One region of the Sphaerisporangium rubeum genome, then DNA from elsewhere that is predicted to be linked to it. Evidence: riboswitches for the same ligand, from Rfam matches in the RefSeq annotation. Region 1 holds a riboswitch; the other holds the start of a gene.
The links. Region 1 has a riboswitch for thiamine pyrophosphate ahead of BJ992_RS31810 (purine-cytosine permease family protein). Riboswitches for the same ligand answer to the same signal wherever they lie in the genome.
Positions count from the first base shown of each region.

Region 2: linked by a shared signal. The riboswitch ahead of thiO (glycine oxidase ThiO) and the one ahead of BJ992_RS31810 (purine-cytosine permease family protein) in region 1 are both predicted to bind thiamine pyrophosphate.

Region 1 is NZ_JACHIU010000001.1:7,464,487-7,467,834, forward strand. It holds gene BJ992_RS31810 (purine-cytosine permease family protein) at 1-1,197, opposite strand, end outside; TPP riboswitch at 1,188-1,310, opposite strand; gene BJ992_RS31815 (hypothetical protein) at 1,390-2,478, opposite strand; gene BJ992_RS31820 (rhodanese-like domain-containing protein) at 2,531-2,863, opposite strand; gene BJ992_RS31825 (Fpg/Nei family DNA glycosylase) at 2,908-3,348, opposite strand, start outside.
Region 2 is NZ_JACHIU010000001.1:4,660,000-4,663,347, forward strand. It holds gene thiE (thiamine phosphate synthase) at 1-344, opposite strand, end outside; gene BJ992_RS20015 (Rv2175c family DNA-binding protein) at 322-696, opposite strand; gene BJ992_RS20020 (FAD-dependent oxidoreductase) at 745-1,914, opposite strand; TPP riboswitch at 2,053-2,165, shown strand; gene thiO (glycine oxidase ThiO) at 2,161-3,348, shown strand, end outside.

The sequences.
Region 1 (3,348 bases):
GGCCCACACCGCGTCCCACCAGCCGACGGTCGGGCTCGCGGTCACGACCCAGTAGGCCACGAAGCCGAGCACCCACGGCACGACCATCAGCCACCGCGACGGCGCACCCGACGAGGTGTCCCACCGCGCGGCCCCGCCGAGCAGGAAGTAGTCCACGGCCAGCACCGCGAACATCGGCACGAACACCGCGCCGATCACGCCGAGGAACGCGCCGTAGGAGTTCACGTCGGCGAACAGCGCGATCACCGTGGTCAGCGCGCCGACGACGACCGACAGCACCCGCCGGTCCACGCGCGGCATGAGGTTCTGCAGCGACATCGCGGTGGAGTAGACGTTGGCGAACGACTGGTCGGTCTCGCGCAGCACCAGCACGCCGAAGAACAGCCCGCCGAGCGGCACCGCGACGAACGCCTCCCACACCCGGTCGGGGTCGTTCCCCACCACGGCGAGAGCCAGGATGCCGAGCACCAGGCACGCGACCTGCGCGATCGTGTACCCGGTGACCACCCCGCCGAACGCGGCGCGGCCGGACCGCGAGTGGCGCGCGTAGTCGGCGGCGACCGGCACCCACGACACCGACAGCGCGATCACGTAGTCGACCGCCGGCGCGAAGGAGTGCCAGCTCCCGGTGCCGAGGCTCGGCGCCTGCCGCACCAGCGCGACCGTGAGCCACACCATCGCGATCACTACGCCGGCCGTGACGAACCGGCGCAGCAGGCGGATCATGCCGAGCGGCCGTATGGTGAGCGCGACGGTCAGCACTCCCGCCGCGACCACCCACACCCAGTACGGCACGGCGTCCCCGAAGATCGCCTGTGCTCCGTTGGCGATCACCCACAGCTCGAACGCACCCCAGCCGAACATCTGCACGATGTTGAGCACGGTCGGCACGTACGACAGCCGCGCGCCGAACAGCCCGCGCAGCAGCACCATCGCCGGCGCACCGGTGCGCGCACCCGGCACGGCGGCGAGCCCGACCATCGTCGTGCCGATCAGGCTCCCCACCACGGCGGCGAGCACCGCCGCGCCGAGCCCGAGCGGAGCGCCGCCGAGCGGATCGAGCAGCAGCAGGGCCCCGGAGAACCCCAGCAGGCTCACCCCGAGGTTGGCCCAGAATGCCCCCTGGTCGAACGCGCCGAGCGTCTTCGGCGGGGCCTCGTCGAGGGTCAGCGGGGCCTCGTCGACGGCAGGCGACATCGCACACTCCCTACGCCGGCATTATCCGGACAGGTTCATGCGGTCGGCGACGCGCCTCCGTAGAGGAGCCGCCCTCTCAGCCCGGTTCCGCCCGAGCTCCCGCGTTGGATTTTGTGGCGAGATGGGATGGATCATCCCATCTCGGCCCCCATGATGCCCTATTCGTTAACGATCGGCCACCGGTAGCCCGCCTCAGCGGCCGTAGGCCCAGATCAGGCCGTCGCGACGGCCGGAGGGTGCCCCGCCGACGGCGAAGACGGTGCGGCTCTCCAGCTGCACGGCGAGGTCACGGACGAACGTCTTCCGGCCCGCCGGGGCAGGAAGGACGCCTGACTCGACATAATCCGACTCGCTGTCATCGGTGCGGACGTGCAGGAACCTGCCGACCCCACCCTTGGTGTAGACGACCCAGGCCCCGCCTCTGTGGTCGGGGACCGCCTGAGCCCGCGGCTGGAACCCCGCTTCGGTGCGGACCTTGTAGGTGAAGCTGTTGGGATAGCCCGTCAGCAGCAGCGTCTCACCGCAGAAGGACGCGCCGCCGCACGGCCAGGCGGCCCAGCCGACGGCCACCATGCGGCCCGTCTCACCGTCGACCGCGACATCGGTCAGCTCCGAGATCTGACCCCGGTGCGCGGACGGGACCGCCGGAATCGCGTACGTGCGCCAGGCCTTGCCGTCCCAGCGGGCCATGGCCGCCTTGCCGCGCGCCGAGCCGACGGCCCACTTGGCGTCGATTCCCTTGACCACGATCGGCGTGGGAACCTTGCGCCACGTCGACCCGACCAGGCGCCGCACCGTGGACCGCGCCTTCCACCCGGTCTTGCCGGCCGACGGGAACGTGGTGGAGTCCTCGATGACCCACAGGTTCGCGCCGATGGAGTACGCCTGATCGATCCGGCCGTGGCGCCACGGCTTGACCAGCCAGCGCTTGCCGTCCCACCTGGCGTACCGCGACGTGCCGAAGGCCCAGACCCTGGTGTCGGACGCCGATGTCAGCCGCTTCACCCGGAAGCCGGGCCCGGTGACGCGCTTGAAGGTGGTCCGGCCCTTCAGCAACAGCGACTCGGTCTTGCCGCTGCCTGTGCGCCGCGTCCCCGCGACCCAGGCCGCGCCACCTGGGGTCACCGTCACCGCATCGTAGGTGTCGCGGCGGTCGTCACGGACGAGACTCCACTGATCGGCCGGCGCCGCGGCCTGGGCCGCGACCGACCCCGTGGAGACGAGCTCCGTGGTGACGAGCAAGGCGACGGCCGCAGCAGTGCCGCGTAAGAAAAGTCCCATAAAGGATGAGACGCGGCACTCAGCGGAAAAGTTGACCGGCCGTCGTCAGACCTCAGGCCACGAAAGGCTTACCTTCGTGGTCGGCCACCATCGGACGGCCCGCGGCGGCCCACGACATCATGCCGCCACCGACGTTGACGGCCTCGCGGCCGATGTGGTTGAGCCACGCCGCGGCGTTCGCCGAACGGCCGCCGACCTTGCACACCACGTAGACCGGCACGCCGGCCGGCAACTCGTCGACCCGCTGCTGGAGCATGCCGAGCGGAATGTGCACGGCGGTGGGTGCGTGACCGGCACGCCACTCCTCCGGCTCGCGCACGTCGAGCAGGAAGACGTCCTCCGGCACCTGTCCGGCCTCGATCTCTGGCACGTTCATGCGCACCATTGTCGCGGGTCGTGGGCCGTGCGCGCGCCGGGACACGGGGCCGGCTACTTGAGCAGGCGGGACATGCGACGGTCCGCCAGGGGTTTGCCGCCGGTCTGGCAGGTGGGGCAGTACTGGAGCGAGGAGTCGGCGAACGACACCTCCCTGATCGTGTCGCCGCAGGTGGCGCAGGTCTCGCCGGTACGGCCGTGCACACGCAGGCCCGAGCGCTTCTCGGCCTTGAGGTCCTTGGCCGCCATGCCGCGTGACCGCTCCATCGCCTCGCGCAACGTGGTCACGATGGCCTCGTGCAGGCGCGCCGTCTCGTCCTCGGTGAGCGAGCCGGCGATCTTGAAGGGGGACATGCGAGCCGCGTGCAGCACCTCGTCGGAGTAGGCGTTGCCGATGCCGGCGATGACCTTCTGGTCACGCAGCAGGCCCTTGATCTGGGTGCGGCTGCCGCCGAGTATGGCGCCGAGCGCCTCGGCGGTGAAGTCGGACGCCAG
Region 2 (3,348 bases), 2.8 Mb from region 1:
GCCGCGTGCGTGGAGCGGCCGATGAGCATGTCCTGGCCGACGATCTCGCGTGCCACCGGGACCGGGAGATCGTCCTGGCCGAGATGGAGCACGTCCGGGCCGGCCGCGTACGCGACGTCGGCCCGGTCGTTCACCGCGAGCAGCGCGCCGTGCCGGTCGCAGGCGGCGCGGAACACCTCCAGCAGCGCGAGCTCCTCGGTGGCCTCCAGGCCTTTCTCGCGAAGCTGCACGATGTCCACACCCGCGCCGAGCACGGCGTCCAGGAAGGGCTCCAGGTCGCCGCGCGCGCGGCGGCCGTCGGTGCAGAGGTAGAGCCTGGCGTCAGAAAGCGAGCGCTTGGGCACGCCTTTTCACCTCGGTGTGCCTGCCCGCGACGATCGCGTCGATCGGCGCCCCGGGCAGGGACTCGTCGGACGTGAAGAGCCACCGCAGGGCCTCCACGTCGTCGTACCCCGCGTCCGACAGGACGGTCAGGGTGCCGGGGAGGCCTTTCACCACGTCACCGCGGTGGAGGAACACAGCGGGGACCTCGGGTTCAGGGCCGCCGCGCCGGACTCCGATGAGCTTCTTGTCCTTCAGAAGCTGCTTCGCACGGCCGGCGCTGAGCCCGAGCCGCTTGCCCACCTCGGTGAGAGGGAGCCATTCGCCTACTAACTGGTCGGTTTCCCGGTCGATCTGTGCAACAGAGAGCGTCACGAACCCACAATTACCACGTCCCGGGACTCCGCAAACACCCCAGACGGGTCATGTGCAGTCACGCAAGGGTGTCGCGGGGTCCCGCACACGATCCACATCGAGTCTTTGACCCCCCTCGATGAGACGGCGGCCCTGCACCAGGTCGCGCGGCAGGTCCACCGTGAGGATCGCCGTGAGCCGGTCGTCGCCGGTCAACCAGCACGCCGCCCACTTCGCGCCGGCCGCCGGATCGCCGCGCATCACCAGCCGCGCGCCGTCGTGGTTTCCTGCGTACTGCAGCATGTGGTCGAACTGCTCGGACCAGAAGTAGGGCACCGGGTCGTACACGGCGGTGCCGCCGAGCATGGTGGCCACGGCGGTCTCCGGCGCGTGCAGCGCGGTGTCCCAGTGCTCGACCCGCAGGCGGCGGCCGAACCGGCGCGACCACCAGCTCGCGCAGTCGCCGACGGCGACCACCCCCGGCATGGACGTGCGCAGGTGCTCGTCGACCACGATGCCGTTGTCCAGCTCGATCCCCGACCCGGCGAGCCACGCGACGCTCGGCCGCACGCCGATGCCGGTCACCACCACGTCGGCCGGGATCCATGAGCCGTCCATCATGGTCAGCCCGCCGGGGTCCACCGAGCCGACCATGGTGCCGAGCCGCAGATCGATGCCGGCGTCGGCGTACCAGGAGGTGGTGAACGCGCCGACCTCGCAGCCGAGCGCGCCGGCCAGCGGCGTGCGCGCCGCCTCGACGACCACGACGTGCGCGCCGGCCTTTCGTGCCGCCGTGGCGACCTCGGCGCCGATCCATCCGGCGCCGGCGATCACGACCCTGGCGCCGTCCGTCATCAGCTCCCGGAGTGCGAGCGCGTCGTCGATGGTGCGCAGCACGTGCTGGGGGCCCTCGCCACGCAGTCGCACCGGCGCCGCACCGGTCGCGATGATCAGGCCGTCGAACTCCAGCTCGCCCTCGGTCGTCTCCAGCGTGCCCTCGCGCAGCCCTTTGGCCGCGACTCCGAGCCGCAGATCGACGTCGAGCGCGCCGAAGTCGGAATCGACCACCGTGGAGTCCAGATCTCCTTGTAGCACCGCCTTGGAAAGGGGAGGCCTGTCGTAAGGACGATGGGTCTCTTCCCCAATCAAAGTGATGCGCCCTTTGAATCCTCGGGCCCGTAGCGCCTCGACACTCCGCACACCGGCCAGCCCGGCGCCTACTACCGCGACATGATTCACAACCTGACCCTAAGCGGCCGGGCCGGTAACTTGCCAACGGCGATTTGGTAACGAATTGGCTCACTATCCGGTACGCGCGGTAATGAAACTACCCAAGCGGGTGCGCATGCCGTACGAGGGCAGGAATAGGCTAGTGTCGCAAGTACGCGCGGGAGTCCGGCGAGACCGGGCTGAGAGGAGGGCTGCCGGCCCTCGACCGCCACAGACCTGATCCGGATCATGCCGGCGAAGGGAGCGGAGATCCACGTGAACCTGCCGCATGGCGATCCCGCCACGGCCTCCCCCCTCACCCGCCCGGCCGACGTCTGCGTCGTCGGAGGCGGCGTCATCGGGCTGTCCATCGCCTGGCGCGCCGCCGCGCTCGGCCTGTCCGTCACCGTCGCCGACCCCTCCCCCGCGTCCGGCGCCACCCACGCGGCGGCCGGCATGCTCGCGCCGGTGAGCGAGGTGACCTACACCGAGGAACCACTGCTGCGGCTCGGCCTCGCGTCCCTGGCCCGCTGGCCCGCCTTCGCCGCCGAGCTGACCGAGGACTCAGGCGTGGACGTCGACCACCGCGCCGACGGCACGCTCGCCGTGGCGTTCGGCGCCGACGACCTCGCGGCGCTCGGCGAGCTCGCGGACTTCATGGCCAAACTGTCGCTGCCGGCCGAGCGGCTGACCGGCCGTGAGTGCCGCAGGCTCGAACCGATGCTCGCCCCCGGTGTACGCGGCGGCGTGCTCGCCGCCGACGACGCCTGGGTGGACCCGCGCCGCGTCGCGGAGGCCCTGCTGGCCGCCGCCGGCCGGCGCGGGGTGAGACTGGTCCGCGAGCAGGTGAGCGCTGTGGTCGTCGACGGTGACGCCGCGACAGGGGTGCGACTCGCCGGCGGTGGCACGATCGCCGCGGGCCAGGTCGTGCTCGCCAACGGCGCCTGGGCCGGCACGCTGGACGGGCTGCCGGCCGGGGTGCTGCCGCCGGTGCGGCCGGTCAAGGGCCAGATCATGCGGCTGCGCGGCGCGCCGGGATTCCTCGGCCACTGCGTGCGCGGCGTGGTGCACGGCTCGTCCGCCTACCTCGTGCCCCGCCGGGACGGCGAGGTCGTGCTCGGCGCCTCTCAGGAGGAGATGGGGTTCGACACGCGGGTGACGGCGGGAGGGCTGTACGAGCTGCTGCGCGACGCGCGTGAACTCGTGCCCGGTGTCACCGAGCTCGAGGTGACAGGCACCGTGGCGGGCCTTCGTCCCGGCACCCCGGACAACATCCCGGTGATCGGCCGCGCGTCGCTGCCGGGCCTGCTGTTCGCCACGGGGCACCACCGCGGCGGTGTCCTGCTGGCCCCGCTGACCGCCGACCACGTGGCCGCGGAACTGACCGGCGGCCATCCCGGCGACGACCCCCCGGTGGGCCGGATCTGCTCCCCCGCGCGGTTCACCGGCCGGCCCGCGCACGGC